One region of the Paenibacillus sp. FSL R5-0519 genome, then DNA from elsewhere that is predicted to be linked to it. Evidence: riboswitches for the same ligand, from Rfam matches in the RefSeq annotation. Region 1 holds a riboswitch; each other region holds the start of a gene.

Region 1 (3,286 bases):
GATAAGTCTGATTCGCAAAAAAGGAGGCAAGCGTGTATGATTCCATTCCGTATGTTCTTACGTGTAGCTTCTGCCTTGTGTATTCTGTTATTGATATCCGGATGCTGGAGCAGTCGAGAAATAGAGGATTTAAGTCTTTATGTCGGTCTTGGAATTGATGTCGGCAAAGAGACGGAATTCGAGAAAGACATCGCTGCTCAGGGAGGCTCATATCCTAAGAAGAACTATGTAACTGCTACGGTGCAGATCGCTCCGGGCTTTTCCGACAGTCAATCGAGCCAGCAATCCGGTTCTCCTTCTTCCGGCAAAACATCCTATGCCAATGAACAGCTCAGTGGAGATTCCATGCTGCAAATCTTCCGCCAGTTTGCACTAAGGCGGGATCGCCCCCTCATTGGACATCATCTGAAAGTTATCGTCGTCTCCAAGGATATCGCCAAAAAATATGGTTTGGACCAATTACTTGATTTTGTACTACGGGATAATGATATTCGACCGAACTGCCTGGTGCTGATCAGTCATCATTCTGCATTAGATGTGTTAACATCACAAGATCCTTCTCGAATACCAGCATTCTATCTCACAGGCATTACGAACAACTCTTATATATCCAATAAAATACTTGATCCGGTTCTGCTGTCCAAGTTAGACGCACAAATGCAATCCGGATCGAGCTTCTTGCTACAGAATGTATTAAACTCCGATGGAGAGGATAAGTTCTCCGGAGGCAGCATCTTTGATGGGAAAACGACCAAGTTCATCGGAGAACTTAGTCAAACAGATCTGGAAGGGTTGTCATGGCTCAATTCCAAAAAAAAGGGAGGCGTCTTGAAGACACACAATAAAGAAGGATTCACTGTGTTGTTCGAAATGAAGAAGAAAAAGGTGAAAATCACCCCGAAGGTAGTTGGCAATGATATTTCATTCCATGTGAAGACTGAATCCGAGGGCTGGCTGATGGAGGATTGGCGCGCTCCCGAGGAAGAGGAAAAAGGTGAATATCTTAGAGAATTAGAAAAGGATTTTGCTGAACTGGCCGAACAACAGATTCGTCAGGTATTGTACAAACTTCAGCATACCTATAAAGTCGATGTAGCGGATTTTCGGGATAGCTTGCGTATTAAACATCCAAAAACATGGAAGAAGGTCAAGGACGATTGGGACCGAATCTTCAGCACCGTGCCGATTACGTATGATGTCAAGATATCCATCACCAATCCGGGGTCTTCCACAGAATAGCGAGATTATGATTTAAATATTGACACATTCATGATCAATCGCTATATTTATAAAAAATCATTTTCTTATCCAGAGAGGTGGAGGGACTGGCCCTTAGAAACCTCAGCAACAGATCTGAAGGATACTGTGCTAATTCCAGCGGGTGAACAGCCTGATAGATAGGAGCGTTTGTTTTTATTTGTCAGTAACGGCGCACTCTTTAGGAAGAGTGGGTCTTTTTTGTTTTTTCTGGATGAAGAAGTAGGGAGCAGTAGGTATGGAGAACAACAGCGACAAAGGGCATTTTCAACGGAAAATGCAGGCACGGCATGTGGTCATGCTCTCTCTCGGAGGAGTCATCGGAACGGGATTATTCCTGAGCTCAGGTTATACGATCCAGCAGGCGGGACCCTTGGGCACCATTCTGTCCTACCTGATTGGAGCTATCGTTGTATATCTGGTAATGCTCTGTCTTGGTGAACTGTCTGTTCATATGCCGGAGACGGGAGCATTCCATAGTTATGCAGCCAAATATATCGGACCAGCAACAGGTTACACGGTAGCTTGGTTGTACTGGTTAACCTGGACTGTTGCGCTTGGCTCTGAATTCACAGCCGCCGGTCTGCTGATGCAGCGTTGGTTCCCATCTGTAAACGTATGGATATGGAGCGCACTTTTTGCACTAATGATCTTTTTGTTCAATGCTCTAACGGTAAAACTTTTTGCGGAATCCGAGTTCTGGTTCTCATCTGTCAAAGTAGTTACCATTGTAATTTTCATTATTATTGGTGGTGCAGCGATGTTTGGATTCATCCCCATGGCGGATGCTGAACCGGCTCCATTCCTTTCGAATATTACAGCATTCGGGTGGTTCCCTCATGGGGCTACAGCGATATTGATGACCATGCTTGCTGTAAACTTTGCATTCTCAGGCACCGAGTTAATCGGTATCGCCGCCGGTGAGACGGAGAACCCGGAAAAGACGATACCGAAGGCTATTCATACCACGCTGTGGCGTTTGGTTATTTTTTTCATCGGAACGATTGTGATCTTGTCCGCCTTGCTGCCCATGTCGGATGCCAGTGTACTGGAAAGTCCGTTTGTAGCGGTAATGGAGCGGGTAGGTGTACCCTATGCAGCAGACATCATGAACTTTGTTATTCTGACGGCGATTCTCTCTGCTGCCAATTCGGGCCTCTATGCATCTTCACGGATGCTCTGGTCTCTGGCTGACAAAAGAACGATCTCTCCGTGGTTTGCCAAATTGACCAAGCGCGGGGTACCGCTGAATGCACTTCTGATCAGTATGGTGGGTGGTGCACTGGCTCTGCTGTCCAGCATCATTGCGCCAGGTACGGTGTATATTACGCTGGTCTCCATATCAGGTCTGGCTGTCGTTGCCGTATGGATGAGCATCAGCGCTTCCCAGTATATGTTCCGCAGACAGTATATCCGGGAAGGACATGAGGTCAAAGATCTGGTCTACCGTACACCACTGTATCCTGTGGTACCGATTGTTTCATTTATATTATGCCTGGCTTCATGTATAGGTATTGCTTTCGACCCGACACAGCGAATTGCGCTGTATTGTGGGGTTCCATTTATCGCAGTATGTTACGCAGCTTATTATCTGACAGAACGTGTGAATAAGAAAAGAGGACAAGTACATGACGCAAGTACAACAGACTAATCCCATAGAACAGATCCTACGTGAGCATCCGGTCATGATTCTGGATGGAGCGCTGGCAACGGAACTTGAACAGCATGGCTGTGATCTGGATGATCCACTATGGTCGGCTCGTGTATTGCTCGAGAATCCAGATGTTATCGTTCAGGTCCATGCGGATTATTTCCGTGCAGGAGCCGACTGTGCGATTACATCCAGTTATCAGGCGACGGTGGATGGCTTCCGCAAGAGAGGAATCGGAGAGCAAGAAGCGTTGGACCTGATTCGCAAGACGGTGCAGCTGGCTGCACAGGCGAGAGATGACGTATGGGCAGAAGTGCAGGACGGGGGATTTGAGAACACGGCAGTCAAACCGGAGGGCAATCTGGTATTCGGAACGGC
Region 2 (3,286 bases), 310 kb from region 1:
CTGTTGTCTTCTCCCAATCTTCAGCAGTCATGGCACTGCATTTCGGCTTTGCACTGATTGCTTTTGCCAGTTCCCTGATGATGGCGCTGGGCATAAGGCAGGAGGCAAAAGATGGCGGATTGGAGCGACTGAATAAATACCCTCGGGTGAGCAAAAAATTCAGGAATCTGGTCTGGTTCTCCACCATTTACACATATCTCGTGGTATACACAGGTGCATTTGTGAGCCACACGAATTCTGCTGGCGGATGTTCCGGATTTCCGCTCTGTAACGGGCAGATTATTCCTGAGCTTTCAGGAGGGGTAGCGGTTGCTTTTGCTCACCGTGCAGCAGCAGCGTCGCTCGTCATTGTTATTGCAATTCTGGGTCATTTCGCTTACCGTAATCATCCAGACAACAAGGAAATGCGTACCCTTGGCGTGGTATCCGTTGTTCTCATCCTGATGCAAGTCGTTATTGGTATTTTCATGATGGTGACAATGAACCGCCCGGAAGTATACATGTTCGTAGCGCTCGCTCATATGCTGGATATCGCCATATTGTTCGGGGTTTTGACGTATATGAGTTTCCTGGTGTACAAGCTGCATCGACCGGTTAATCGGTTCTAGATACAGATACAGTTCTCTTGAAGGTACTCGGCCTAATATGAAAGTCCACCATCCAGTGATGTACATCATTGGACAGGTGGACTTTGTTTGATGTCAGGGGGATCAGGGCAACCTATGGCAAGCAGCAATTACACGGAATGGATGAAGTTTTACGGTGATGAATTCTTGTTGATTCGGAAAAGAGGAGGTTAAATATGCTGCGAACGTTGTTGGGGGAAAAACCGCGTATAAACGAAGGTAAATTGAAGGAAGCGATGGACTCCATGGCGCATACACTTGAGCTCTTTCAGCGGCAAATGCATGTGGATCATGATCCCACGCATGACTATCGGAAACTGTATGTGTGGACTCAGGGACTCATCTCCTCACTGGATGAACTGGAGCAAAGCAGCTTCGCTGCAGCTCATTTTCGCAAAAAGGTCGTTGCAGGCTCAACGGACGACATGACGCCGACTGAAAAAGCCGAGTATGCCCGATATGTGTATTTCTACAAAGATGGCTTCATCCGCTGCTTTGCCATTCTGGATAAAGTCGGTACCGTATTGAATGAAATATTCCAGTTGAATACTTCAAATACAAAAGCGCATTTTTCTTATTTTACGGTGTTAAGGCAGTTCGATTATGCGAGGGAGCATCATGATCTTGCGTTGAAATTAATTCAGATCAAGGACTCATACCGGGAGCCGATGAGCAAGCTGCGCAAACGACGTAATATGGAAATTCACTACATGAACTCAGAAATGCACGATGACCTGTGGCAGTTACACCAGACCTTGCAAGGTAAAGTAAAGTTGGAGGATCTGAATCAGCATGTGCAGGAAATGCGTCAGGGCGTGGATATGGTCTGTGAAACGTTAACAGCCTCTTATCGTTATATCAATAAAATATGGCAAAGAAATAATTCCCTTTGACAAATCGGAATACTTGGAATATACTGAGTTTCAATTAGAGTGTTACAATGACGAAGAAAGAACTGATATTTCTCAAAAGTTACATTCACATTATAAAGCATGAACTACATGAACTTATAAAATCCTACAATAACATATTTCTTATCGAGAGCGGCGGAGGGACAGGCCCGATGAAGCCCGGCAACCGATTTGTAATGACATGATACATGTATCATTCGTTATAAATGTTAGGTGCTAATTCCTACAAAATGGTGCAAGGCACGATTTTGGCAGATGAGAAGGTATATTCTTTCACGTGAAGAGCCCTCTTTGTTTCTGCAAAGGGCTCTTTTTTTGTACTTTAAGGGGAGTTTTCCTTTAGATCGGGTAAAGATACATGTAGGTGGTTGGAAAGGGGCAAGTGCGATTGATTGAATTAAAAGGATTAACCAAAACGTACGGCAAAGGAAAAAAGTCTACAACAGCGTTATCCGAGTTGAATTTGAACATCCAAAAGGGTGAAATCTACGGCGTTATTGGGCATTCCGGAGCGGGTAAAAGTACACTGATTCGCTGTATTAATTTGCTGGAGCGGCCTACGGAGGGTGAAGTATGGGTTGACGGGATCAATCTGACTGAACTGAGCAAAACCGAATTGCAGCAACAGAGACGCAAGATCGGGATGATTTTTCAACACTTCAATCTGTTATCCTCTGCAACGGTATATGATAATGTGGCTTTTCCTCTAAAGCTTGTGGATACACCCAAGGATGCCATTGATCGCAAAGTGAAGGAAATGCTCAATCTCGTTGGTCTGGAGAACCATAGCAACAAATATCCAGCTCAATTGTCAGGTGGACAGAAACAACGTGTGGGGATTGCGAGAGCACTTGCGAGTGATCCGAATGTACTTCTATGTGATGAGGCTACTTCAGCACTTGATCCGCAGACGACAAATTCAATTCTGAAGTTATTGCTCGACATTAACGAAAAGTACAACCTTACGATTGTGCTGATTACACATGAGATGCATGTCATTCAAAACATATGTGACAAGGTGGCTGTCATTCATCAAGGTGGCATTGTGGAACAGGGACCTGTAACCGAAGTGTTCCTGAAACCGCAGCATGCGATTACGCGGGACTTCATGATGCGTGACCATGAAGCTGGACTGGCTCTGGAAGAGACCGCTCTGGCGAATGCAGGCATTGAATTGCAGGCAGGTGTTGCTTCGAAACTTGTGAAGATATCCTTTCTGGGGAACAAAACATATGAAGCGATTTTGTCCAGAACGGTTCGTAAGACGGGTGTGGATTTTGCCATCCTGCAAGGAACGATCTCTACGATTAAACAGGTTCCTTATGGACAACTGACCGTTCGGTTCGAAGGTGATTCCAATGCGATTGATCGGACGATATCCGAATTGACCGCTGACGGACTTGATGTGGAGGTGCTTCGTTAGATGGATTTTTCAACAGTTCGTTGGGAAGAGGTTGGTAAAGCTTCCATAGAGACACTGCAAATTTTGGGTGTATCAGGCCTATTCACCGTTATCTTTGGTTTACCACTCGGAGTTCTGCTGTTTATGACAGCCCGATCTGCTTCGATCAAGTCACGGACGGTGTACATTATATTGTCCTTGATTGTAAATATTTTGCGATCAGTTCCATTTATCATTTTGATTGTTGCTCTTATTCCATTTACTCGTTCACTCGTCGGTACAGCTACAGGTGTGTTAGGTGTTATACCTCCTTTGGTTATTTCAGCCGCTCCTTACTTCGCCCGATT
Region 3 (3,286 bases), 2.5 Mb from region 1:
GCAGATCTTTTTTGTTCAGTGTGTTAATGACCTCTTTCTGAGGTCCAAGGACTTTTTTCAGCCACAGAATCTCACTGCGCAGCCCGATGATTTCATTCAGATGTGACTTTTTGGTATGCATCAGAATGTCTTCCTCAAGCTTTTCGATTCGAGCTTCAATCCGGTCACCTACGGTGAAATAATTATCAACAATCAAGTCAACCAGCAAATACAGCAGACGATCCGGTGTACTGATTTCCTGTTCCCACAGGATTGGTTTCAGTGTGCGCAATTCGCTGACCTTTTGCTTCGTAACACTAATGATAAAATGTCTTCCGAGGAACAGGTTGACTGCACGCAGAAATATCTCTTCATCATCGAAACGGATGCTATTAATCACAATAAAATAATGGTTCTCATAAATTTCAATCTTCGGACGTTGTTCTTCGTCACTGAGACAGTCTTCCACAGCCAGATCATGCATCAAGAACAGCGGTTGAAGTACCGCCAAATCGTCTACATCTGCATCAATCCAGTAAAATCCTTCCGCTGGTGGAGTCAGCGCCTGCTGAATATCGTCCACCGGAATAAATACACCGTTGTTTACCAACCGGATTTTCATCGTTAATCTACTCCTTCTGCACCCGCCAACTCGGCGGATATTATCATTATGGGCGCAAAAAGAACAAATCAGCCGGTCGGCAGCGGAGCCTGGAGATCAGGGCTGCGTTCACTATATAATCAAACGGAAGTCACGTCCCGCTGCCGGCATGCTGATGTCAATTCTCTATGCAGTTTGTCGGAATTCGGCTGCCAGTCAGGCCTCGGGTCGCCATCCATTTAATATGTCACCTCTCACATAAGGGTTTATAACACCTTGTTTAGTATACCGCTGGTACAAGGTGCTTTCAAGCGCAAAAATGTGTCTATTTCGCGCCCTGAGGCAGTGTATGACAACGGATGAAGAACGGTTCCGATCTGGACAGCGGACAGAGAACTGCACCTTGACGTAAGGGCATTAATGTAATAAAGTAGACGGTGAACCATATTAAATTACAATCTAATACAGCGAAATCTTATCAAGAGTAGGTGGAGGGACTGGCCCGATGAAACCCGGCAACCGGCGGTATACCGCACGGTGCTAATTCTTGCAGCGACCTAGTGTCAAGTGGCACTGTTGTAACTGAGAGATGAGAGAGGCGCATATCTATTTACATATGACCTTTCTCGAAATCCGAGGAAGGTCTTTGTCATATGCCCCGACTTCTCAGCAGTGATTTTCGCTAAGGAACTTGAGGTTGTTTGTAACGTTGGATGAATGAGCAATTCAATGTTTTACAAGCTCAAGGCAGTCTGTCACTGTAATGATATGAAGACATCAAGCCAGTGGCAGCTGCATCTATCTATGCACAAGGAGGAGTTAGACTTACCATGCCAATCAAAATTCCGGATACTTTACCCGCAAAAGAAGTACTTGAAGGAGAGAATATCTTCGTCATGGATGAAACTTCTGCATACCAGCAGGATATTCGTCCACTCCGTATCGCTATATTAAACCTGATGCCGACAAAGGAAACGACCGAAACACAATTGCTTCGTCTGGTCGGAAACACGCCTATTCAGGTGGATGTTGTTCTCGTACATCCCAAATCCCATACGTCGAAGAATACGTCTCAGGAGTATTTGGATCTGTTCTATAAAACCTTCGATGAGATTGAGCACCGCCGTTTCGATGGCATGATTATTACGGGTGCCCCGGTGGAACAGATGGATTTTGAAGACGTGAACTATTGGAATGAAATCCAGGAGATCTTCGAATGGACCAAAACCAATGTGACTTCAACCCTCCACATATGTTGGGCTTCCCAAGCAGGTCTATACCATCATTTTGATGTGCCGAAAGTACCACTTGATGAAAAGTGCTTTGGTGTTTTCCCACATACGATCAATAAACCACATGTTCCATTGTTGCGTGGATTCGATGAGGTATTCAACGTTCCACATTCCCGTCATACGGAAGTGAGACGCGAAGATATTGAAAAGAATGAAAATTTAGAGATTTTGGCTGAATCCGAGGAAGCGGGTATCTTCCTGGTTGCGACCAAAGACGGCAAACAAATTTTTGCCACAGGTCATGCCGAGTACGACCCGTTCTCATTAAAGTGGGAGTATGACCGGGATGTAGCCAGAGGGTTGGATATTGCATTGCCTAGACACTATTATCCAAATAACGATCCTTCCCGTGTGCCACCGGCTACCTGGCGCGCTCATGCCAACTTATTATTCTCTAACTGGCTCAATTACTATGTGTATCAAGAAACACCTTACGATATTGGCCCGCAAATCTAATCGAGATTACAGGAGGATGCAGCAATGGAAGACAACAACAAGTTGAAAATCGAAAGCCGCTTAGCACAAATAGGGTCCATCAATGAACCGGTAACAGGCGCCATTAACTTTCCGATCTATCAATCCACTGCGTTTCGCCACCCGAAGCTAGGACAAAGCACGGGGTTTGATTATATTCGTACGACGAATCCAACCCGTAAAGTGTTGGAAGAAGCGGCTGCAGCGCTGGAGTCCGGTGATGCAGGGTTTGCCTGTAGCTCGGGTATGGCCGCCCTGCAAACGATTTTTGCCATGTTTGGTCAAGGAGATCATCTTATAGTATCGCTGGATTTGTATGGTGGGACCTATCGCCTGCTCGAACGCATTTTGTCCCGTTTCGGTGTAACCGCAAGTTATGTGGACACGAATGACCTGGCAGCACTGGAGAAGGTTCGTCAGCCAAATACCAAAGCGGTATTTATTGAGACACCAACCAATCCATTGATGATGATCACAGATGTGGAAGCCGTTGCTTCCTGGGCGAAAAAGTACAACCTGTTGACCATTGTTGACAACACGTTGTTAACTCCATTTTTCCAACGTCCGATTGAACTGGGCGCCGATATCATCATTCATAGCGCTACCAAATATCTGGGCGGACACAATGATGTGCTGGCCGGACTAATTATAACCAAGGGTGAGGCATTATCTGCAGAGATGGCTTTCCTGCATAATTCCATTGGAGCGGTATTGTCTCCAAGCGACTCCTACCAGTTGATGAAAGGCATGAAAACGCTGGCTCTTCGCATGGAGCGTCATGAATACAATGCGCTTACCATTGCCAAATACTTGCTTGAGCATCCAGCGGTGGGTGAAGTGTATCATCCAGGCCTGTCCGATCATCCGGGGTATGAGGTGCAGAATAAACAATCCACCGGTAACACAGGTATCTTCTCTTTTAAAGTGAAGGATGCACGTT

Evidence for each region. Region 1 has a riboswitch for S-adenosylmethionine ahead of mmuP (S-methylmethionine permease). Riboswitches for the same ligand answer to the same signal wherever they lie in the genome.
Region 2: another riboswitch for S-adenosylmethionine. It lies ahead of MKY73_RS03965 (methionine ABC transporter ATP-binding protein); the one in region 1 lies ahead of mmuP (S-methylmethionine permease).
Region 3: another riboswitch for S-adenosylmethionine. It lies ahead of metA (homoserine O-succinyltransferase); the one in region 1 lies ahead of mmuP (S-methylmethionine permease).

Annotation. Positions count from the first base shown of each region.
Region 1 is NZ_CP150234.1:583,716-587,001, forward strand. It holds gene MKY73_RS02565 (GerAB/ArcD/ProY family transporter) at 1-40, shown strand, start outside; gene MKY73_RS02570 (Ger(x)C family spore germination protein) at 37-1,239, shown strand; SAM riboswitch class I at 1,302-1,404, shown strand; gene mmuP (S-methylmethionine permease) at 1,496-2,908, shown strand; gene mmuM (homocysteine S-methyltransferase) at 2,886-3,286, shown strand, end outside.
Region 2 is NZ_CP150234.1:897,141-900,426, forward strand. It holds gene MKY73_RS03955 (heme A synthase) at 1-608, shown strand, start outside; gene MKY73_RS03960 (Cthe_2314 family HEPN domain-containing protein) at 803-1,519, shown strand; SAM riboswitch class I at 1,658-1,799, shown strand; gene MKY73_RS03965 (methionine ABC transporter ATP-binding protein) at 1,926-2,960, shown strand; gene MKY73_RS03970 (methionine ABC transporter permease) at 2,961-3,286, shown strand, end outside.
Region 3 is NZ_CP150234.1:4,637,317-4,640,602, reverse strand. It holds gene corA (magnesium/cobalt transporter CorA) at 1-601, opposite strand, end outside; SAM riboswitch class I at 1,053-1,176, shown strand; gene metA (homoserine O-succinyltransferase) at 1,411-2,328, shown strand; gene MKY73_RS20755 (aminotransferase class I/II-fold pyridoxal phosphate-dependent enzyme) at 2,353-3,286, shown strand, end outside.